DNA from 3 places in the Streptomyces sp. NPDC046876 genome. Region 1 is predicted to be linked to each of the others. Evidence: predicted binding sites of a transcription regulator. Region 1 holds the regulator's gene; each other region holds the start of a gene.
The links. Region 1 encodes HrcA, which represses chaperone genes, less so after heat shock. Its sites were predicted from a motif close to TTNGCACTCNGNNNNNCNGAGTGCNAA; they were not measured.
Positions count from the first base shown of each region.

Region 2: the regulator HrcA is predicted to act here: its motif matches at 4,996-5,022, upstream of groES (co-chaperone GroES).
Region 3: the regulator HrcA is predicted to act here: its motif matches at 3,508-3,534, upstream of groL (chaperonin GroEL).

Region 1 is NZ_JBEYXK010000007.1:146,449-154,114, reverse strand. It holds gene ABZ924_RS07105 (DUF3097 domain-containing protein) at 1-331, opposite strand, end outside; gene ABZ924_RS07100 (MBL fold metallo-hydrolase) at 360-1,085, opposite strand; gene hrcA (heat-inducible transcriptional repressor HrcA) at 1,250-2,266, shown strand; gene dnaJ (molecular chaperone DnaJ) at 2,267-3,403, shown strand; gene ABZ924_RS07085 (nitronate monooxygenase) at 3,551-4,642, shown strand; gene ABZ924_RS07080 (16S rRNA (uracil(1498)-N(3))-methyltransferase) at 4,639-5,382, shown strand; gene ABZ924_RS07075 (histidine triad nucleotide-binding protein) at 5,502-5,861, shown strand; gene ABZ924_RS07070 (ribonuclease Z) at 5,864-6,769, shown strand; gene ABZ924_RS07065 (PfkB family carbohydrate kinase) at 6,978-7,666, shown strand, end outside.
Region 2 is NZ_JBEYXK010000104.1:7,304-14,969, reverse strand. It holds gene ABZ924_RS32545 (methyltransferase domain-containing protein) at 1-986, opposite strand, end outside; gene ABZ924_RS32540 (polysaccharide deacetylase family protein) at 1,165-2,034, shown strand; gene ABZ924_RS32535 (polysaccharide deacetylase family protein) at 2,031-2,918, shown strand; gene ABZ924_RS32530 (hypothetical protein) at 3,073-3,429, shown strand; gene ABZ924_RS32525 (FtsW/RodA/SpoVE family cell cycle protein) at 3,413-4,819, opposite strand; gene groES (co-chaperone GroES) at 5,169-5,477, shown strand; gene groL (chaperonin GroEL) at 5,592-7,223, shown strand; gene ABZ924_RS32510 (ester cyclase) at 7,356-7,666, opposite strand, start outside.
Region 3 is NZ_JBEYXK010000155.1:2,024-9,689, forward strand. It holds gene ABZ924_RS36560 (glucosyl-3-phosphoglycerate synthase) at 1-752, opposite strand, end outside; SAM riboswitch class I at 951-1,104, shown strand; gene thrC (threonine synthase) at 1,122-2,426, shown strand; gene ABZ924_RS36570 (MoaD/ThiS family protein) at 2,464-2,742, shown strand; gene ABZ924_RS36575 (cold-shock protein) at 3,139-3,342, shown strand; gene groL (chaperonin GroEL) at 3,730-5,349, shown strand; gene ABZ924_RS36585 (Uma2 family endonuclease) at 5,459-6,064, opposite strand; gene ABZ924_RS36590 (phosphoribosylanthranilate isomerase) at 6,202-6,801, shown strand; gene cpt (chloramphenicol phosphotransferase CPT) at 6,807-7,331, opposite strand; gene ABZ924_RS36600 (PQQ-binding-like beta-propeller repeat protein) at 7,558-7,666, shown strand, end outside.

The sequences.
Region 1 (7,666 bases):
TCCGCCCGGCCCGCGCCACCCGCGCCCGGGCCCCCGGCACGGCGATCGAGCCCGACGCCGTGCGCCGCGGCCCGGCAGGGGCCCGGGAGGGCCGTACGAGGGTCACCGCGGCCCCCTCCAGCAGGAACCCGCCCGGCTGGAGCGGAAAGGCCCGCCGCTTGCCGAAGCGGTCCTCCAGCGTCACCGTGCCCGCCTCGCAGCCCACCACAGCCCCGCAGAAGTCCGTACCCGCCACCTCGACCACCAGGTCGGGTTCGGCCGGCACCTCGGGCACGGGCACGGCCTTGGCGCGCTTCCACGGCGGGGTCAGGTCGGGGGAGTACTCACGCATCCGGCCGACACTAGGAGAGCCGGCGGGCTCAGGCGCCCGACACGCCGAAACGCGCCGCCAGTGTGTCGCGTTGCGCACGCACGAACGCCGCGTCGACCACCGCCCCGTGCCCCGGCACGTACAGCGCGTCCTCCCCGCCCAGCGCCAGCAGCCGGTCCAGGGCCGCCGGCCACTGCCCCGGCACCGCGTCGGGCCCCGCCTGGGGCTCGCCCGACTCCTCCACCAGGTCCCCGCAGAACACCGTCTCCCGCTCGCCCGGCACGAAGACGGCCAGGTCGTACCCGGTGTGGCCGGGCCCCACGTTGGCCAGCAGGGCCTGCACCCCGCCCAGCTCCAGCGTCCACTCGCCCGACACCAGGTGCCGCGGCGGCACCAGCAGGTCGGCGGCCTCGGCGGCCTCCGCCGGATCCAGGCCTTGGCGGACCGCGTCGCTGCGCAGCCCGTCGCGGTCCGCGAGGAGCTCGGCGTCGAGGCCGACGGCCCCGTACACCTCGGCCCCGGAGAACGCGGCCCCGCCCAGGACATGATCGAAATGGCCGTGAGTGAATGCGATATGGGTCACGCGCCGACCGGTCAGCCGCTCCGCCTCGGACCTCAGCTGCGCCCCTTCGCGGACGCTCGAACCGGGGTCGACCAGAAGCACGGAATCGTCGCCTACCACCAGTCCCACCGTGCAATCCCATACCGGAAGGCGTCTGCGGCCGGTCCTCCGCGTCAACCGCTCCCACCCGGCCTCTTCCCAACGTACGTCCATGCCGCGACGCTACCTGGCGGGGGCACCTGGCGGGCCACCCTTGCTAGCCGCGTACTACCCGGCCGTACACTGACCGGGGGATCTCTGGCACTCGTGCGAGCCGAGTGCCAGACGCCACGGACGACCCTCACGACGACCCGCATCACACTGGAGGTGTGCACGCGATGCTCAGCGAACGCAGGCTCGAGGTGCTGCGCGCCATCGTCCAGGACTATGTCGGGACGGAGGAGCCGGTCGGCTCCAAGGCGCTGACCGAGCGGCACAGACTCGGCGTGTCGCCGGCCACCGTGCGCAACGACATGGCGGTGCTGGAGGAGGAGGGCTACATCGCCCAGCCCCACACCAGCGCCGGCCGGATCCCCACGGACAAGGGCTACCGGCTCTTCGTCGACAAGCTCGCCGGCGTCAAGCCGCTGTCGACGCCCGAGCGCCGGGCCATCCAGAACTTCCTCGACGGGGCCGTCGACCTCGACGACGTCGTGGGCCGCACGGTGCGGCTGCTCGCGCAGCTGACCCGGCAGGTCGCGATCGTCCAGTACCCCTCGCTGACCCGTTCCACCGTCCGGCACGTCGAGCTGCTCGCGCTGGCACCCGCCCGCCTGATGCTCGTGCTGATCACGGACACGGGCCGGGTCGAGCAGCGGCTCGTCGACTGCCAGCTGCCGTTCGGCGAGACCTCGCTGGCCGATCTGCGGGCGCGGCTCAACAGCCGTGTGGTGGGCCGCCGGTTCACCGACGTCCCGCAGCTGGTGCAGGACCTGCCGGAGTCCTTCGAGCCCGAAGACCGGCCGACGGTGTCGACCGTGCTGTCGACGCTGCTGGAGACCCTGGCCGAGGAGGCCGAGGAGCGCCTGATGATCGGCGGCACCGCCAATCTGACGCGCTCCGGACACGATTTTCCCCTGACGATCAGGCCGGTGCTCGAGGCGCTGGAGGAGCAGGTCGTGCTCCTCAAGCTGCTCGGCGAGGCCAATGAATCGGGCATGGCCGTACGGATCGGGCACGAGAATGCCTACGAGGGACTGAACTCCACGTCCGTCGTGTCGGTCGGCTACGGTTCGGGCGGCGAAACTGTCGCCAAACTCGGCGTGGTCGGACCGACCCGCATGGACTACCCCGGAACGATGGGAGCGGTACGCGCAGTGGCACGTTACGTCGGACAGATCCTGGCGGAGTCGTAAGTGGCCACGGACTACTACGCCGTCCTCGGCGTGCGCCGCGACGCATCGCAGGACGAGATCAAGAAGGCCTTCCGCCGTCTCGCGCGCGAACTCCACCCGGACGTGAACCCGGACCCGAAGACGCAGGAGCGCTTCAAGGAGATCAACGCGGCCTACGAGGTCCTGTCGGACCCGCAGAAGAAGCAGGTCTACGACCTCGGCGGCGACCCGCTGTCCTCTTCGGGCGGCGCGGGCGCGGGCGGCTTCGGAGCCGGCGGCTTCGGCAACTTCTCCGACATCATGGACGCCTTCTTCGGCCAGGCGGCGCAGCGCGGGCCGCGCTCGCGCACCCGCCGGGGCCAGGACGCCATGATCCGCCTCGACCTGGAGCTGGACGAGGCCGCCTTCGGCACGACCAAGGACATCCAGGTCGACACCGCCGTCGTCTGCACCACCTGCTCCGGTGAGGGCGCCGCCCCCGGCACCTCCGCGCAGACGTGCGACATGTGCCGCGGCCGCGGTGAGGTCTCGCAGGTCACCCGGTCCTTCCTGGGCCAGGTCATGACCTCGCGCCCCTGCCCGCAGTGCCAGGGCTTCGGCACCGTGGTCCCGACCCCGTGCCCCGAGTGCGCGGGCGACGGCCGGGTCCGCTCCCGCCGCAGCCTGACGGTCAAGATCCCGGCCGGTGTCGAGAACGGCACCCGCATCCAGCTCGCGGGCGAGGGCGAGGTCGGCCCCGGCGGCGGCCCCGCCGGCGACCTGTACGTCGAGATCCACGAGCTGCCGCACCCGACCTTCCAGCGGCGCGGGGACGACCTGCACTGCACGGTCACCATCCCCATGACGGCGGCGGCCCTGGGCACCAAGTGCCCGCTGGAGACGCTGGACGGCATGGAGGAGATCGACATCCGGCCCGGCACCCAGTCCGGCCAGGCGATCCCGCTGCACGGGCGCGGCGTGACGCACCTGCGCGGCGGCGGCCGCGGCGACCTGATCGTCCACGTCGAGGTGCAGACCCCGGCCAAGCTGGACCCCCAGCAGGAGGAGCTGCTGCGCCAGCTGGCGAAGCTGCGCGGCGAGGAGCGGCCGATGGGCCAGTTCGCGCCGGGCCAGCAGGGGCTGTTCAGCCGCCTGAAGGACGCGTTCAACGGCCGCTGAGCCGCAGGACCGCTGTTGCGGGCCCGGTCCGGGAATTCCCGGGCCGGGCCCGCGGCGCGTCCGGGCGGCGCCCGGGCGGTGAAGCGGACTATGCCAGGCGAATGCGGTGATTCGGCGCGGTGAGCGGGACGTGGCACGATGCACTGCATGTCCTCGGCAGCGAACGGTCTGACCCGGTACCCGATCGTGCAGGCCCCCATGGCGGGCGGCGCCTCCTGTCCGGCGCTGGCCGCCGCCGTGTGCGAGGCGGGCGCCCTGGGCTTCCTCGCCGGCGGCTACAAGACCGCCGACGGCATGTACCAGGAGGTCAAGCGGCTGCGCGCGCTCACCCGCCGCCCGTTCGGCGTGAACCTGTTCATGCCGCAGACCGGCTACGTCGACCCGGCCGCCGTCGAGGCGTACCGCGGCCAACTGGCCGGCGAGGCCGGCTGGTACGACGTCTCCCTCGCCGAGGAGGACACCCTCGGCACCAGCGACGACGGCTACGACGCCAAGCTCGCGATCCTGCTCGAGGACCCGGTCCCGGTGGTGTCCTTCACCTACGGCTGCCCCGACCCCGCGGTCCTCGCCTCCCTGCGCAAGGTCGGCACGTACAGCGTCGTCACCGTCACCTCGGTCGACGAGGCCCGCGCCGTGCAGGCGGCCGGCGCCGACGCGGTCTGCGTCCAGGGCGTCGAGGCGGGCGGCCACCAGGGCACCCACCGCGACGACCCGCAGGCCGACGGCACGGCCCGGGTCGGGCTGCTCGCGCTCGTCGCGCAGGTACGGGAGGCCGTGGCCCTGCCGATCATCGCGGCGGGCGGGCTGATGCGCGGCTCGCAGATCGCGGCGCTGCTGGCCGCCGGCGCGGAGGCGGCCCAGCTAGGCACCGCGTTCCTCGCCTGCCCCGAGTCGGGGGCGCACCCGCTGCACAAGAAGGCGCTCACCGACCCGCTGTTCGGCCACACCGAGCTGACCAGGGCCTTCTCCGGGCGTCCGGCCCGGGGCCTGGTGAACCGGTTCATGCGCGAGCACGGCCCGTACGCCCCGGCCGCGTACCCGCAGATCCACCACATGACCGCGGGCCTGCGCAAGGCGGCCGCCGCGGCCGGAGACCCGCAGGGCATGGGCCTGTGGGCCGGCCAGGGGCACCGGCTGGCGCGGGCGCTGCCGGCGGGCGAGCTGGTGGAGGTGCTCGCGGCGGAACTGGCCGAGGCGCAGAGCGCGTTGAACGACATGCAGAAGAGGAGTACGTCATGACCGCCCCCGTGTTCGTGGTCGAGGAGGTCCCCGCGGGGCCCCGGTTCGTCCTGGACGGCCCGGAGGGCCGGCACGCGGTCTCCGTGAAGCGGCTGAACCCCGGCGAGGCGCTGGTCCTCACCGACGGCCGCGGCGCCTGGGCCGAGGCCGTCGTGGAGGCGGCCGAGGGCAAGGACCGGCTGTCGGTGGCGGTCTCCGCGACCGGCCACGAGGCGGAGCCGGAGGTGCGGATCACCGTGGTCCAGGCCCTGCCGAAGGGCGACCGCGGCGAGCTGGCCGTGGAGACCATGACCGAGACCGGCGTGGACGCGATCGTGCCCTGGCAGGCCTCGCGCTGCATCACCCAGTGGCGCGGCGACCGCGGCGCCAAGTCGCTGGCCAAGTGGCGCAGTACGGCCCGCGAGGCGGGCAAGCAGTCGCGCCGCGTCCGCTTCCCGGAGGTGGCCGAGGCGATGAGCACCAAGCAGGTGGCGGCGCTGCTCGCCGGGGCGGACCTCGCGGTGGTCCTGCACGAGGACCGGGCCCACCCCTCCGGAGCCCTGGCCACGGCGGAGCTCCCGGCGAAGGGTTCCATCGTCCTCGTGGTCGGACCCGAGGGCGGCGTCTCCCCGGAGGAGCTGGCGCTCTTCGCCGAGGCCGGCGCCCGCCCCTTCCGGCTGGGCTCCTCGGTGCTGCGGACCTCCACCGCCGGGACCGCGGCGACGGCGGTCCTGCTGGCCCGGACCGGCCGCTGGTCCTGAAGGGCCGCACGCACCGAGCGAAAAGGCAGGCCCCGGCCCGGGCGGCGCCGGATACGATGCCGGAGCTGATCAACGTCGACGTCGGCGCACCGCCCGCGTCACCCACGGAAGGCGAAGCAATGGCCGGGGAACCGCAGGCCGACTGCCTGTTCTGCAAGATCGTCGCGGGCACCGTCCCGGCGACGGTGGTCCGGGAGACCGAGACGACCGTCGCGTTCCGGGACATCAACCCGCAGGCGCCCACCCACGTGCTCGTGATTCCCCGCGTGCACTACCCCGACGCCGCCTCCCTCGCGGCCGCCGACCCGAACGTCACCGCCGACGTGCTGCGCGAGGCCGGCGAGATCGCCGCCCAGGAGAAGGTCGACGACCACGGCTACCGGATCGTCTTCAACACCGGAGCAGGGGCCGGCCAGACCGTCTTCCACGCGCACGCGCACGTCCTCGGCGGGCGCGGCCTGCAGTGGCCGCCGGGATAACCGTGTCCGTACGCGAGTTCGTGGTGCTGGGCACCGCCAGCCAGGTGCCCACCCGCCACCGCAACCACAACGGCTACCTCCTGCGCTGGGACGGCGAGGGCATCCTCTTCGACCCGGGCGAGGGCACCCAGCGGCAGATGGTCCGCGCGGGCGTGGCCGCCCACGACATCAACCGGATCTGCATCACCCACTTCCACGGCGACCACAGCCTCGGACTGGCCGGGGTGATCCAGCGCATCAACCTCGACCAGGTCCCGCACCCCGTCACCGCGCACTACCCGGCCTCCGGGCAGAAGTTCTTCGACCGGCTGCGCTACGCCACCGCCTACCGGGAGACGGTGCAGCTGCGCGAGGAGCCGGTGGCCCGCGACGGGGCGCTGGCCGAGGGGCCCTCGTACACGCTGGAGGCCCGCAGGCTCTCCCACCCGGTGGAGTCCTTCGGCTACCGGCTCACCGAGCCCGACGGGCGCCGCATGGTGCCCGAACTGCTCGCCCGGCACGGGATCAAGGGGCCCGACGTGGGCCGGATCCTGCGCGAGGGGCAGCTGGGCGGGGTCACCCTCGACGACGTCAGCGAGCTCCGGCGCGGCCAGAGCTTCGCCTTCGTCATGGACACCAGGCTGTGCGACGGCGTGACCGCCCTGGCCGACGGGTGCGACCTGCTGGTCATCGAGTCGACCTTCCTCGACGAGGACGAGCGGCTGGCCGCCGACCACGGGCACCTGACCGCCGGGCAGGCGGCCCGGACGGCCCGCGACGCGGGCGTCCGCCACCTCGTGCTGACGCACTTCTCGCAGCGCTACGGCGACCCGTACGAGTTCGAGCGCCAGGCCCGCGCGGCCGGCTTCGAGGGCGAGCTGACCGTCGCCGCGGACCTGGCCCGCGTCCCCGTTCCCAAGCGCCGCTGACTCCCAGGGCCCGTGCGGCCCCCGGCCCCGGGAGGCGGCCGGGGGCGAGGGGCGCCGGATGGTGCCGGAGGGGAGCCGTGGGCCAGTGACGTACGCCACACTGGGTTTCGGCACTGGAGGGGACGGGCAAGGCTGTCGGCTTTCCGTCGAACGACCACTCGCAGGCCGCTCGCAGAAACGACCCTTCGCTCGGACCGGGGAGTACACCGTGACCAGTCGGGACATCCGCACCAGCAGCCTCACCGCAGCCGTCGACCCGCTCGGACCGCTGCGCGACCCCCACGAACCCGGGTGCGACGTCTTCCTGACCGGCACGGTCTTCCTCGACATCATCTTCACCGGCCTCGACTCGGCCCCCGTCCGCGGCACCGAGTCCTGGGCGCGCGGCATGGGTTCCAGCCCCGGCGGCGTGGCCAACATGGCCACCGCGCTGGCCAGGCTCGGCCTGCGCACCTCCCTGGCCGCGGCCTTCGGCGACGACCACTACGGGGAGTACTGCTGGGACGCGCTGGAGCAGGGCGAGGGCATCGACCTGTCCATGTCGCGCACCGTGCCCGGCTGGCACAGCCCGGTCACCGTCTCGATGGCGTACGAGGGCGAGCGGACCATGGTCTCGCACGGCCACGAGGCCCCGCCCCCGGCCGGTCCCGGCGTCTTCCCGCAGTGCCCGCCGCGCGCCCGGGCGGCCGTGGCCTCGCTGGGGCCGGCCGGGGAGGACGGCTGGATCGGCGAGGCCGCCCGCCGCGGCTCGCGGATCTTCGCGGACGTCGGCTGGGACGAGAGCGGCCGGTGGGACCTGTCGTCCCTCGCGGACCTGGAACACTGCGAGGCCTTCCTGCCGAACGCGGGCGAGGCGATGCGGTACACGCGGACGGACTGTCCGAGAACGGCGGCCCG
Region 2 (7,666 bases), on a different contig from region 1:
CCCGCCCTTCCCCCGTTCCCCGGGCTCCGCCCGGACCCGGCCGACCCGGCTACGCCGTCCGGCGCTGCGCCCGTGGCCGGCCTGTCGGCCGGGTCGCCGGTTTCGGTGGCGGGGCCGGTGTCCGGGGCCGCTCCTGCGGTCGCCCCGGCGTCCCGGGCCGGCCCGGAATCGGCCCGCCCGGCGACGCCGTCCGGCGCCGCGGCCGCCGCCTCGCCCGTGGTCGGGCCGTCGGCCGGGGCCGTGGCCCGGCCGGCGGGGGCGGGGTCGGGGGTGCCGAACCACAGGACGGCTTCCTTTACGTCGCCGTGGTCGGAGATCCATTCCGCTTCGGCGCCGGCGGGGACCGCCTCGTGGGGGATGCCGGGGGCGATCTTGATGGCGGCGGTCCCCGCCGCGCGGGCCGTCTCCACCGCCCACGACAGCGGCGGCGAGTAGGACTCGGGGTCGAAGATGCGGCCGCGGCCGCCGCGCCGGGCGGGGTCGATGAAGACGGCGTCGTAGCCGGTGGTGTCGACCGTGGTCACGTCCGCCTCCCGGACCTCGATCAGCTCCGCCAGCCCCAGCGCCTCGGCGTTGGCCCGGGCGACCGCGGCGGTCAGCGGGTCGCGGTCCACGGCCAGGACCCGGATGCCGAGCCGGGCCAGGGCCAGGGCGTCCCCGCCGATGCCGCAGCACAGGTCGGCGACGCTGCGCACGCCGAGCGCCGCGAGCCGCCCCGCCCGGTACGCGGCCACCGCGGCCCGGGTGGCCATCTCCGCGCCGCCGGGGGTGAAGTACATCCGGAACGCGTCCTCGGCGCCGAACTTCGCCACCGCCCGCTGCCGCAGCCGGGCCTGCCCGAGGGCGGCGGAGACCAGGTGCGCCGGATGGTCGCGGCGCAGCCGGGTGGCGACGGCGAGCTCCTGGGCCGGGTCGTGGTCGCGCAGGGAGTCCAGGAGGGCGCGGCCCTCGGGGGTCAGCAGGTCGGCGAAGTCTTCGGGCGTCACCCGTTCATTGTCGGCCAGTGTGGGCCAGCCGGTGGAAGGTCGCCGTCCGCCCGCGGTGTCGACCGGGCGGCGCACGCACGCGGTGCCAGGATGCGCAGCTATGCAGCTTGTACGACAAAAGGGACATAGGACGCTTCACGGTCGCCGGCGCGGAGCCGGCCCGCGCGGCCGGACCGGGGTGGCCCTGGCCGCCCTGCTGGTCGCCGCCCTGGGAACCGCGTGCGGCTCCTCCGCGGAGTCGGGTTCACCCGACCGGACCAAGCCCGTCAAGGGCGCCGAGGCGGCGGGCGCGCCCGCCGCGCCCCTCACCCCCGAGGAGCGCAAGGCCGCCCGGCAGTCCGTGGTCGCCGCGGCGAAGAAGTGGAAGCTGGCCAAGCCGCCGCTGGACGCGCCGTCGGCGCCCAAGCCGAAGCCGGAGATCACCACCCGCGACGGCTTCGAGGTCGACGGCCAGGAGAACCTCCCCCCGGTCTTCACGACCGTCCCGACGGAGGACCGGGTCGTCTTCCTGACCATCGACGACGGCGCGGAGAAGGACCCCGAGTTCCTGAAGATGATGAAGGAGCTGAAGATCCCGTACACGGCGTTCCTCAGCGACTACCTCATCCGCGACAACTACGGCTACTTCAAGGAGATGCAGGCCGCCGGCGTCACCCTGGACAACCACACGCTCAACCACCGCTACCTGCCCGCGCTCACGTACGAGCAGCAGCGCGAGGAGATCTGCGGCCAGCAGGACGTCATGCAGAGGCAGTTCGGCAAGCGCCCGGCGCTGCTCCGCCCGCCGTACGGCAACTACAACGAGGACACGCTCAAGGCGGCCAAGTCCTGTGGCGTCAAAGCCGTTCCGCTCTGGAACGCGGAGGCGTTCCCGGACCGGTGGGACTACCGTGAAGGGGACCGGGACCTGCATCCCGGAGATATCATCCTCACGCATTTCCGGGGGCGCGAGGACTGGAAGGGCTCCATGCCTGACATGATCCGTAACGTCATGAAGACCGTCACGGACAAGGGGTATGCCGTGGCCCGCTTGGAGGACTACCTGTGAAGTACGCGCGCCGGTTGACGGCCGGAACGCTGGCGGCCGGCGCGCTCGCCCTGTCCCTGACGGGGTGCGGGAACAGCGTGGACCCGATCGAACGACTGGGCCGCAAGACCACCGACGGGCACGCCACCCCGTCGGCCTCCGCAGCGGCGTCGGCCTCCCCGAGCGGCTCCCCCTCGGCGGCGAGCCCCGGGGACCAGGCGTACAGGAAGTGGGGGCTGAACGCCCCGGTGCAGTTCGCGCCGAAGCCCGCGCAGAAGCCGGTCCTGCCGCCGCCGGCCCCGGGCAAGCCCCAGGTGGTGGACCGAATACCCGTCCCCGCGGGCGAGAAGGTCGTCTTCCTGACCTTCGACGACGGCGCCGAGAAGGACCCCGAGTTCCTGAAGATGGCGGCCGACCTCAAGCTGCCGATCAGCATGTTCCTGACGGACAACATCGCCTCGTCGGACTACGGCCACTTCGAGAAGATCCGCGACAACGGCTCCGGCAGCACCATAAACAACCACACGCTGACCCACCCGAACCTGCGCACCCTGCCCTTCGCGGCGCAGAAGAAGGAGATATGCGGTCAGCAGGAGCGCCTGGAGAAGCGCTTCGGCGCCAAGCCCACCCGCTTCCGCCCGCCGTACGGCAACTACAACGACGACACCCTCAAGGCGGCCGCCGAGTGCGGCATCACGCAGGTCGTGCTGTGGAAGGCGTCGATGCAGATCAACGACTTCCAGTACGCCGAGGGCTCGGGCCTGAAGCCCGGAGACATCATCCTGGCCCACTTCCGCGGCCCCGCCGAGCTCAAGGGCGAGAACGAGGTCCAGATGACCCGGCACATGCTGGAGAGCATCCAGCGCCAGGGCTACCGCATAGGCCGCCTGGAGGACTGGCTCTGACGGGCCGGCGGGCCGCCGGCCGCCCCCGCCGGACCGGGTCGCCCCTTCGGCCGTCATCCGGCCGGGCGCGCAGCGGATGCCGGATGCCGCCGGGCTCGCCAAGCTGCGAGTAACGGCTGCCCGCACCCGTACCCGCACAGACGAGGACCGAGCCATGCACCGCTCGCACCGCTCCCGGTGTATCACCGTCATCGCAGGGGCCTCGCTCCTGCTGCTCACCGCCACGGCCTGCTCGGCCGGCAAGACCACCGTGGGCGAGCTCAGGTTCCGCGCCGAGGACTCGCCGATCGAGGTCACCCACTCGAACACCTCCGTCGAGGGCTGCCACCGCATCCTCCTGCCGCGCGGCGCGGCCCACGTCCACAACGACACGCTGGTCGACGTGGTGCTGTACCGGACGCCGGACTGCAAGAAGTCCGACAAGGCGGACGGCACCTACGTCGCCACCACCCTGTCGAACGACACCGCCCCCGACACCCTGCCCTGGCGCAGCTTCACCGTGGTCCACTGAGCGCGATCACCGGGGTGATCACCGTCTCCACCGGGCCGCGGCTGTCCGCCTCCCGCTGCCGCTCCGCGCTGTCGCTGATGCGCAGCAGCAGGGCGATCATGATCCAGTTGGCCAGCAGGGACGAGCCGCCCTTCGCCAGGAACGGCAGCGCCTTGCCGGTCAGCGGGATCAGCCCGGTCACCCCGCCCGCCACCACGAAGACCTGCAGGGCCAGGGCCGCCGACAGGCCGACCGCCAGCAGCTTGCCGAAGGGGTCGCGGGCGCCCAGCGCCATCCGCAGCCCCCGCTGCACGAGCAGGGCGTACAGGAGCAGGACGGCCATGACCCCGGCCAGCCCGAGCTCCTCGCCCACCGTCGTCAGGATGAAGTCGCTGCGGCCCGCGAACTTGATCAGCTCCGGATGGCCCATGCCGAGCCCCGTGCCCGAGATGCCGCCCGTGCCGAAGCTGAACAGGGCCTGCGCGGACTGGTCGGAGTTGACCCCCGGCGGCCGTTCCTTCCAGTAGTACGACAGCGGGTTGAGCCAGGCCGCCACGCGCGCCTTGACGTGGGGCTCCGTGGAGCCGACCACGAAGGCGCCCCCCGCGGCCATGAGCAGGCCGCACACGATCCAGCTCGTGCGCTCCGTGGCCACGTACAGCATCACCACGAAGACGCCGAAGAAGATCAGGGAGGTGCCGAGGTCCCGTTCGAAGACCAGCACCAGCAGCGAGAGGATCCACACCGTGACGATGGGCGCGAGCTGGCGCATCGGGGGCAGCCGCATGCCCAGGAACTTCCGGCCGGCCAGGGCCAGGGAGTCGCGGTGGATCACCAGGTAGCCCGCGAAGAAGACCGCGATCATGATCTTCACGAACTCGCCGGGCTGCGCGGAGAAGCCGCCGACGACGATCCAGCGCTTGGCGCCGTAGGTGTCCGCGGGGGAGAAGGCCGGCGCGATCAGCAGCACGAGCGCGACGGCCATGGTGAGGAAGATGAACCGCTGGAGCAGCCGGTGGTCGCGCAGCAGCGCCACTACCAGCAGGCAGGCGGCGACCCCGATCACCGTCCACACCAGCTGGCCGGGCGCATTGGCCTCGGCCCCGTACTGCTCGATGTAGGACTGGTCGAGCCGATGCAGCAGGACGAGCCCGAGCGCGGACAGCAGCATGGCCAGCGGGAGGATCAGGGGATCCGCGTACGCCGCGAACCGGCGCACGCCGAGGTGGGCCACCAGCGCCAGCAGGGTGAGGCTGATGGTGAAACCGGTGAGGTTCGCCGGGAGCTCGCCGCCCAGGGCGAGGCTCGCGCTCGCGTGCCCGAGGACGGCGATGCCGATGACGAAGACGAGCAGCAGCGCCTCGGTCCGGCGGCGGGCCCCGGCGGTCGTCAGCGGTCTCAGTCCCCGCACGGCTGTCCGATCCGGTCCCCATTGAGGCGTTTTATCTTCATATCGTGTAAGACGTAAAACAGTGCGCCTAGGTTCCTTCGGGTCCCTCGGAGGGGACCGGAACCGCAGGGTTTCGGCCGTGTGTGGCCGGGGAGTGCTGTGGGTGCGCTCCGAATCCGGGACTCGGACGGAGCGTGTTGGCACTCCGCTTGACCGAGTGCTAATCGCCGGAATAGTCTCGCACCTGGCACTCGCCCCCGGTGAGTGCCAACACAGCGACGGGCAGGTCCGGCACCCGCGACGACGGATCCACCTGGTCGCCACCTCAGACAGTTAACCCCGTGAGATCTCCGAAGGGGGAGGTCGGATCGTGACGACCGCCAGCTCCAAGGTTGCCATCAAGCCGCTTGAGGACCGCATCGTGGTCCAGCCGCTCGACGCCGAGCAGACCACGGCCTCCGGCCTGGTCATCCCGGACACCGCGAAGGAGAAGCCCCAGGAGGGCGTCGTCCTCGCCGTGGGCCCGGGCCGCTTCGAGGACGGCCAGCGTCTCCCGCTGGACGTCAACGTCGGCGACATCGTGCTGTACAGCAAGTACGGCGGCACCGAAGTGAAGTACAGCGGCGAGGAGTACCTCGTCCTCTCGGCTCGCGACGTGCTCGCGATCATCGAGAAGTAATTCGCTTCACCAGCACTGCTTTGAGCTGCGCCCCTGGTCACCCCGCTGATTGCCGGGCGGCGAGGGGCGCGGTTCGTTGAAACCCGAGTTTTCCGAGAGGGCTGAACCGCTCCCATGGCGAAGATCCTGAAGTTCGACGAGGACGCCCGTCGCGCCCTCGAGCGCGGCGTCAACAAGCTTGCCGACACGGTCAAGGTGACGATCGGCCCCAAGGGCCGCAACGTCGTCATCGACAAGAAGTTCGGCGCCCCCACCATCACCAACGACGGTGTCACCATCGCCCGCGAGGTCGAGCTGGACGACCCGTACGAGAACCTCGGCGCGCAGCTGGTGAAGGAGGTGGCGACCAAGACCAACGACATCGCGGGTGACGGCACCACCACCGCCACCGTGCTCGCCCAGGCGCTCGTCCGCGAGGGTCTGCGCAACGTCGCCGCCGGCGCCTCCCCGGCCGCCCTGAAGAAGGGCATCGACGCGGCGGTCAAGGCCGTCTCCGAGGAGCTCCTCGCCACCGCTCGCCCGATCGAGGACAAGTCCGACATCGCCGCCGTGGCCGCGCTGTCCGCCCAGGACCAGCAGGTCGGCGAGCTCATCGCCGAGGCGATGGACAAGGTCGGCAAGGACGGTGTCATCACCGTCGAGGAGTCCAACGCCTTCGGCCTGGAGCTCGAGTTCACCGAGGGCATGGCCTTCGACAAGGGCTACCTGTCGCCGTACTTCGTCACGGACCAGGAGCGCATGGAGGCGGTCCTCGAGGACCCCTACATCCTGATCCACCAGGGCAAGATCTCCTCGATCCAGGACCTGCTGCCGCTGCTGGAGAAGGTCATCCAGGCGGGTGGCTCCAAGCCGCTGCTGATCATCGCCGAGGACGTCGAGGGCGAGGCCCTGTCGACCCTGGTCGTCAACAAGATCCGCGGCACCTTCAACGCGGTCGCCGTCAAGGCCCCGGGCTTCGGCGACCGCCGCAAGGCGATGCTGCAGGACATGGCCACCCTCACCGGTGCCACCGTCATCGCCGAGGAGGTCGGCCTCAAGCTCGACCAGGCCGGCCTGGACATCCTGGGCACCGCGCGCCGCGTGACCATCAGCAAGGACGACACCACCATCGTCGACGGCGCCGGCTCCTCCGACGACGTCCTGGGCCGCGTCAACCAGATCAAGGCCGAGATCGAGGCGACCGACTCGGACTGGGACCGCGAGAAGCTGCAGGAGCGCCTGGCGAAGCTCGCCGGCGGTGTCTGCGTCATCAAGGTCGGCGCCGCCACCGAGGTGGAGCTCAAGGAGAAGAAGCACCGCCTCGAGGACGCCATCTCCGCGACCCGCGCCGCGGTCGAGGAGGGCATCGTCTCCGGTGGTGGCTCCGCGCTCGTCCACGCCGTGAAGGTGCTCGGCGACAACCTGGGCCTGACCGGCGACGAGGGCACGGGTGTCGCGGTCGTCCGCCGCGCCGCCGTCGAGCCGCTGCGCTGGATCGCCGAGAACGCCGGCCTCGAGGGCTACGTCATCACCTCGAAGGTGGCGGAGCTCGAGAAGGGCCAGGGCTTCAACGCCGCCTCCGGCGAGTACGGCGACCTGGTCAAGGCCGGCGTCATCGACCCGGTCAAGGTCACCCGCTCCGCCCTGGAGAACGCCGCCTCCATCGCCTCCCTGCTGCTCACGACCGAGACCCTGGTCGTCGAAAAGCCGGCCGAGGAGGAGGCCGACGGCCACGGTCACGGCCACGGTCACGGCCACAGCCACTGACCCGGTCGCTCACTGAGCACATGAAGGCCCCGGCCTCCACCGCCGTATCCGGCGGTGGCGGACCGGGGCCTTCCCCGTGTGCGGCCCCGTGGTGTGTGGCTCCGTCGTCTGCGGCCCCGCCGTGCGGGGCTGTCACATCGCGCCGAGCTCCCGCATGAGGCGCATGGCGTCGTAGTGCCACCAGCCTTCCTTGATCATCCCGTTCTCGCAGCGGAAGACCGTGGTGCCGGTCATCGTGCAGGTCTTGCCGGTCGGGGCGACGCCCATGAACTCGCCCTTGTGCTTGCCGGTCCAGGTCCACAGGGTGGTGACGTAGTCGTCCTGGGCCGTCTGCGCGTCACGGGTGAAGGAGAAGTCGAAGGCGCCCCGCCACATCTGCACGTCCTCGCGGATGCCCGCGGGCCCGATCTTGTCGACGGGGTTGCTGATGTCGTGGTCGCGGT
Region 3 (7,666 bases), on a different contig from region 1:
CCGTCCTGGTGGCGGTGGAGCCGTACGCCGACGTCCACCTGCGCGAGCGCGTCCAGCCCGACGGTGTGCAGCGCGTCGACCAGCAGGCCCAGCTCGACGCCGTAGCCGACGGGGAAGGGCAGGCGTTCCAGCAGGGAGCGGCGCACCGCGTACTCCCCGCCCAGCGGCTGTACGAAACCGGCCAGCTGGGGCCAGTGCAGGTTGAGCAGCGGTCGGGCGACGAGCTCGGTGACGCGGCCGCCCTGGCCGGGGGCGTCCCCGAGCGGGCGGTCGTACATGGCCTTGACGAACTGCACGTCCGGCTCGGTCAGCAGCGGGCCGACGATCCCGGTGACGAAGGCGGAGGAGAAGTCCCGCAGGTCGGCGTCGACGAAGCAGACGATGTCGCCGGTGGTGGCCAGCAGCGAGCGCCACAGCACCTCGCCCTTGCCGGGCAGGGCCGGGATCCGCGGCAGGATCTCGTCGCGGTGCACGACGCGGGCGCCGGCCTTCGCGGCGACCTCGGCGGTCAGGTCGGTGGAGCCGGAGTCGACCACGACCAGCTCGTCCACGAGCGGGACGGCGCGGCCGTCGATCAGATCCCGCCGGATGACCTCCACGATGGCGCCGACGGTCGCCTCCTCGTCGAGGGCGGGCAGCACGACGCTGACCGTCGTGCCCGCCGCCCGTTTCGCGGCGAGCAGCTGGTCGAGCGGTCGGTCGGCCACGGACCAGGAGCGGTCCGCCAGCCAGCGCTCCACCTCTTCCAGCACCTTCGGCACTCCTGCTTCCCTCGTCCTGTTCCGCGGCCGTTCTGGCCGAAAAGTGATCCATCTCGCGCTTCGGACAGCCGTCTCAACCGCCCGAGCCTTCGGTTACAGTCTTGAACAACGCGAAGGACCGCCGCATGCCGGGGGTCCCGCGTACAAATGCCCGGGGTGCGCCGCAGAGCGCGCGGCCCGGTGCCATACCGCTCATCCAGAGGGGCAGAGGGACACGGCCCGTTGAAGCCCCGGCAACCCTCCAGTCGGTTTCCCGCCACTGCGTGCAGCAGCAGCGAGGTCCCCGGCTAGGGAAGGTGCCAATTCCGTCTCATGGCGAAATGCGCCATGGGGAAGATGAGGAGAAAGGGCCTCGCCATCATGGCTGCACAGACCGTTGCCACCCCTGCTGCCGGAACCTCCGCTTCTGCTTCCGCCGTCGACCTCGGCCCCGCCTCGGGCCTGTCCTGTCGGGAGTGCGGTACCCGTTTCGAGCTCGGGCCCATTTTCGCCTGCGTCGAGTGCTTCGGTCCGCTGGAAGTCGCGTACGAGCTGCCCACCGCCGACCCCGACACTCTGCGCGCCGCGATCGAGGCCGGCCCGAACAACATCTGGCGCTACGCCCCGCTGCTGCCCGTCCCCGCGGACGTGGCCGCCAAGCCGAACCTGAACCCCGGCTTCACCAAGCTCGTCGACGCCGAGAACCTGGCCAAGGAGCTCGGCGTCACCGGCAAGCTGTACGTCAAGGACGACTCCGGCAACCCGACGCACTCCTTCAAGGACCGCGTCGTCGCGATCGCCGTCGAGGCCGCCCGCGCCTTCGGCTTCACCACCCTGTCCTGCTCCTCCACCGGCAACCTGGCCGGCGCGGTCGGCGCCGCGGCCGCCCGGGCCGGCTTCCGCTCCTGCGTGTTCATCCCGCACGACCTGGAGCAGGGCAAGGTCGTCATGGCCGGCGTGTACGGCGGCGACCTGGTCGGCATCGAGGGCAACTACGACGACGTGAACCGCTTCTGCTCCGAGCTCATCGGCGACCCGCTGGGCGAGGGCTGGGGCTTCGTCAACGTGAACCTGCGCCCCTACTACGGCGAGGGCTCCAAGACGCTGGCGTACGAGATCTGCGAGCAGCTCGGCTGGCAGCTGCCCGACCAGATCGTCATCCCGATCGCCTCCGGCTCCCAGCTCACGAAGATCGACAAGGGGCTGCAGGAGCTGATCAAGCTGGGCCTGGTCGAGGACAAGCCGTACAAGATCTTCGGTGCGCAGGCCGAGGGCTGCTCCCCGGTGTCCACGGCGTTCAAGGCCGGCCACGACGTGGTGCGCCCGCAGAAGCCGAACACCATCGCCAAGTCCCTCGCGATCGGCAACCCGGCCGACGGCCCGTACGTGCTGGACATCGCCCGGCGCACCGGCGGCTACGTCGAGGACGTGACCGACGAGCAGGTCGTCGAGGCCATCAAGATCCTCGCCCGGACCGAGGGCATCTTCGCCGAGACCGCCGGCGGCGTGACCGTCGGCGTGACGAAGAAGCTGATCGAGGACGGCCGCCTGGACCCGTCGCTGACCACCGTGGTCCTCAACACAGGCGACGGCCTGAAGACCCTGGAGGCGGTCGCCGCGGACAGCGGCCAGACCGCCACCATCCGCCCCAGCCTGGACGCGTTCCGCGCCGCCGGCCTGGCCTGACCACCCTCCCCCGCACTTCCGGAAAGGCAGTAGCGCCATGAGCGTCAACGTCCGCATCCCCACCATCCTGCGCACCTACACCGGCGGCCAGGCCGAGGTGCCCGCCGACGGCGCCACGCTGGCCGAGGTCATCGCGTCGCTGGAGGCGAACCACCCGGGCATCGCCGCCCGCGTCCTGGACGACCAGGGCAAGCTGCGCCGCTTCGTCAACGTCTACGTCAACGACGACGACGTGCGCTTCGAAGGCGGCCTGGAGACGGCGACGCCGGACGGCGCGGGCGTCTCGATCATCCCGGCGGTCGCGGGCGGCTGCTGACGCCGGCTCCTGATGTGCCCACCCCAGAATTGCCCCCTCCGGCATTAAGCGGAGGGGGCAATTCTGCTTGGTTGGGCGCGGTAGAGTTGGGGAAGTCCCCTCCGCTGTTCTTGCCCGCTGCATATGAACGGGTCGTGTGAGGGTTGACATTGAGTCAATGTGGGTGCGCGGTATGGGGCTTTGGCGCGATATGTCAGGTCCGAGTTGCCCGGGTAAATGCCAAATTTTCATCTCATTTTGCGCTTTCTGAGTGACCAGAATTCTCGTCGGATTGACCTGTTGCAGACAGCACCGGTGCAGATACATTCAGCCGCGGTCGAGGCGTTCCGGCGCAAGTTCTGACCCGGGACCGCGAAGTGCGGTCCTGCGCAAGGGCCAGTAATAGGGGAGTTAGGCATGGCTCAGGGCACCGTCAAGTGGTTCAACGCGGAGAAGGGCTACGGCTTCATCGCGGTCGACGGTGGTGCGGATGTGTTCGTCCACTACAGCGCCATCCAGATGGACGGGTACCGCACCCTTGAAGAGGGTCAGCGGGTCGAGTTCGAGATCTCGCAGGGCCAGAAGGGTCCGCAGGCGGACATGGTCAAGCTCGCCGTCTAAGCCCGGCGCGGTCGACCACCGACGCATACACGAAGGGCCCGCACCCCGGAGGAGGGGTGCGGGCCCTTCGTCGTACCCGGGGCCCGCCGTGGGGCGCGCGGGGCGCGCCGTGGGGCGTGCGTGGCCTGCCGTGGCGGGCGCGTGGCCTGTCATCGCCCGAAGCCGCTTGCACTCGAGGGGGCCGAGTGCTAATCATTGGCGTTAGCACTCTCCGAGTGAGAGTGCTACTACACAGGACCGGGTCGGTGAGGCCCGCAGGGTCCGGCGGGAAGGAACCGCCGGACACGCAGGCCGTCCGTCGCGGGCGCAGGCGCGGTCCGGAGCAGTCCACCCTCCCCGCGCGCCTGGCGGCGCAGGGGGAACCCCAGTCCTGGAGGACCACTTCAGATGGCCAAGATCATTGCGTTCGACGAGGAGGCCCGGCGCGGCCTCGAGCGCGGCATGAACCAGCTCGCCGACGCCGTCAAGGTCACCCTTGGCCCCAAGGGTCGCAACGTCGTCCTTGAGAAGAAGTGGGGCGCCCCCACGATCACCAACGATGGTGTCTCCATCGCCAAGGAGATCGAGCTCGAGGACCCGTACGAGAAGATCGGCGCCGAGCTGGTCAAGGAAGTCGCCAAGAAGACGGACGACGTCGCCGGCGACGGTACGACCACCGCCACCGTCCTCGCCCAGGCGCTCGTCCGCGAGGGCCTGCGCAACGTGGCTGCCGGTGCCAACCCGATGGCCCTCAAGCGTGGCATCGAGAAGGCCGTCGAGGCCGTCTCCGGCGCCCTGCTGGACCAGGCGAAGGAGGTCGAGACCAAGGAGCAGATCGCCTCGACCGCCTCCATCTCCGCCGCCGACACCCAGATCGGCGAGCTCATCGCCGAGGCCATGGACAAGGTCGGCAAGGAAGGCGTCATCACCGTCGAGGAGTCCCAGACCTTCGGTCTGGAGCTGGAGCTCACCGAGGGCATGCGCTTCGACAAGGGCTACATCTCGGCGTACTTCGCCACCGACATGGAGCGTATGGAGGCCTCGCTGGAGGACCCGTACATCCTGATCGTCAACTCCAAGGTCAGCAACGTGAAGGACCTCCTTCCGCTGCTGGAGAAGGTCATGCAGTCCGGCAAGCCGCTGCTGATCATCGCCGAGGACGTCGAGGGCGAGGCCCTGTCGACCCTGGTCGTCAACAAGATCCGCGGCACCTTCCGCTCCGTCGCGGTCAAGGCCCCGGGCTTCGGCGACCGCCGCAAGGCCATGCTGGGCGACATCGCCATCCTCACGGGCGGCACGGTCATCTCCGAGGAGGTCGGCCTCAAGCTCGAGAACGCGGGCCTGGACCTGCTCGGCCGCGCCCGCAAGGTCGTCATCACCAAGGACGAGACCACGATCGTCGACGGTGCCGGTGACAGCGACCAGGTCCAGGGTCGCGTCAACCAGATCCGCGCCGAGATCGAGAACTCCGACTCGGACTACGACCGCGAGAAGCTGCAGGAGCGCCTGGCGAAGCTCGCCGGCGGCGTGGCGGTCATCAAGGCCGGTGCCGCGACCGAGGTCGAGCTCAAGGAGCGCAAGCACCGCATCGAGGACGCCGTCCGCAACGCGAAGGCCGCCGTCGAGGAGGGCATCGTCGCCGGTGGTGGCGTGGCCCTGCTGCAGGCCTCCGCGGTCTTCGAGAAGCTCGAGCTGGACGGCGACGAGGCCACCGGTGCCAACGCCGTCAAGCTGGCCCTGGAGGCCCCGCTGAAGCAGATCGCCGTCAACGGTGGTCTCGAGGGCGGCGTCGTCGTGGAGAAGGTGCGCAACCTCCCCGTCGGCCACGGCCTGAACGCCGCGACCGGCGAGTACGTCGACATGCTCGCCGAGGGCATCATCGACCCGGCGAAGGTCACCCGCTCCGCCCTGCAGAACGCCGCCTCCATCGCGGCGCTGTTCCTGACCACCGAGGCCGTCATCGCCGACAAGCCGGAGAAGGCCGCGGCCGCTCCGGGCGGCATGCCGGGCGGTGACATGGACTTCTGATCGGCCCCTTCCGGCTGATCGGCTGTTCTCGAACCGAGGGCGGCACCCCTTCCACTACGGAGGGGGTGCCGCCCTCGGGCGTCGTACGGGCCGGGCGCCGGGGCGGCGGCTATGCCAGCCCGGCGGTGTCGAGCTCGAACCCGAACGGCTCGGGCACCTCCAGCGGCTTGCCGAAGGACACGGTCCGGCGGGAGCGGTAGCCGTGCCCGGAGGGGTCGGAGAAGCAGGTGATCTCCGACTCCTGCATGTCGACGACCAGGTAGACGGGGACGACCTGGCCGTACACCTCGAGCTTCTCCTGCCAGTCCGCGTCCTTGGTGGATACGGAGGTGAACTCGGCCACCAGCGACAGCGCGGTGGCGTCCGCGTGCCGGCCGTCTGCCTCGAAGGCGCTCTCGTCCGCCACGAAGAGGTCGGGCCCGTAGCCGCGCTCCGCCTGGGGGAACCGGAAGAGGAACGGCGCGATGTCCGCCACGTGCCCTTCGGGGGCGTTAGCTCCGAGCTGCTCGCGCAATGCCCGCATCGGACGGTAGTAACGCAGCTTGGACCACGGCGACACGATGATCTTCCCCCGGATGAGCTCGGCTTTGAAGCCGTCTGGCGTGTCCATCTCCTCGACCATGTGCAGGAGACGTTCGAAGGTCGGCGGCGGCGCCGGGGTCTCTATGGGTGTGGGCCGCTCGGTGGTCTCCACGGGGGTGGGTCGCTCGGTCATGATCGTCACCGTCGTCCTCCGTATGGCGCGCCGCGCCCTGGATGTGAACCTGGTCCCAGGCTAGGGGCGGGACAGTCGCCGTGCCCGGTCCCCGGAAGGGGTCCGCGCCGATCGGGTGACTTTGGTTGACTGGGGGGATGAGCGATCTCTTCGTCAAGATCTGCGGCCTGAAGACCGCGCACGACGTCGACGTGGCCGTGGCCGCCGGGGCCGACGCCGTCGGGTTCGTCTTCGCGCCCGGCAGCCCCCGTACGGTCGGCGCCGCCGCGGCGCGGGAGCTGGCCGCCCGGGTGCCGGACGGGGTGCTCACCGTCGGCGTGTTCCGCGGGCAGACGGTCGAAGAGGTCCGGCGGTTCACCGAGGAGAGCGGCGTGCGGGGCGTGCAGCTGCACGGGGACGAGGGCCCGGAGTACTACGAGGCCCTGCGTGCCGAGGGCCGCACCCTGCTGCGGGCCACCGCGCAGCGCGTCGAGCGGTGCGGGGAGTACGGGGAGGACCTGCTCCTGATCGACGCCCCCGACCCGGGCTCCGGCAAGCCGTGGAACTGGGCCGCGCAGGAGTTCACCGCCCCGGAGGGGCACTGGCTGCTGGCCGGCGGCCTGAACCCCGGCAACGTCCGCGGGGCCGTGGAGACCACCGGCGCCTGGGGCGTGGACGTCTCCAGCGGCGTCGAGAGCGAACGCGGCGTCAAGTCCCCGGCGCTGATCCGCGCCTTCGTGGAGGCGGCCCGGGCCTGAGTCCGTCAGCGGCGGACGTGGGCGGCGATGGTGCGGGCGCAGGCCAGGGCCTCGGTGCGGGTGGTGTCGACCTCCAGGTCGTACGCCACGCCCCGGTGGACCAGGTCCGCCTGGGACGCGGCCATCCCCGCGATCCGGTCCCCGCGGGCGATCTCCCGCCCGGCCGCGACCTCGCCGTCGCAGTGGACGCCGACCCACAGGACGTCGAGTCCGCCGAGCGCCTCCTGCCACCGCCGCTGGGACGCCGCGCCGCCGAGGAAGACCTCGTCGACCACGACACGGGCCCCCGCCCGGGCCATCGCGGCGACCCCTTGGATCCAGGCGGCCTCCAGCGTCCGGAACTCCGGTCCGACGCTCACCACGCCGTCCGCGGCGAAGTCGATCCCGCCGTCCGACGCCTGCATCGCCGCCGGCATGGCGTCGACCAGCGTGTCGGTGCCGAGGACGAGCCACGGGTCGGGCAGGACCGCCTGCAGGCACCGGGCGATCCCGGACTTCCCGGAGCTGGATCCGCCGTTGAGCACGATCATTCGAGTGGTCACCGGCCCACCGTAGATCCGCGTCCGGCGGGCCCTGCAAGGCGTTTTCCGCCCGGGACGGCATTAGGCTGCGGGCCGACGGGAGGGGATCCGGATCATGGGGGCGTCGGGGTTGGCGGGGTTGGCGGGGCTTTCAGGGACGGCGGGGACGGCGGGGACGGCGGAGTCGTTCGCGGGGCGGGTTCTGCGGCACGTCCTGGTGGCCGCGGCCTGTGCGGTGAGCGCCGTTGCCGTGCTGTACGGCGTGCTGTCCGTGAAGCTGGCCGTCGTCGACCTGTCGGCCGAGGTCTTGTGCACGGCCGGCGGCTGCCCGCGCGGGCTGGGAT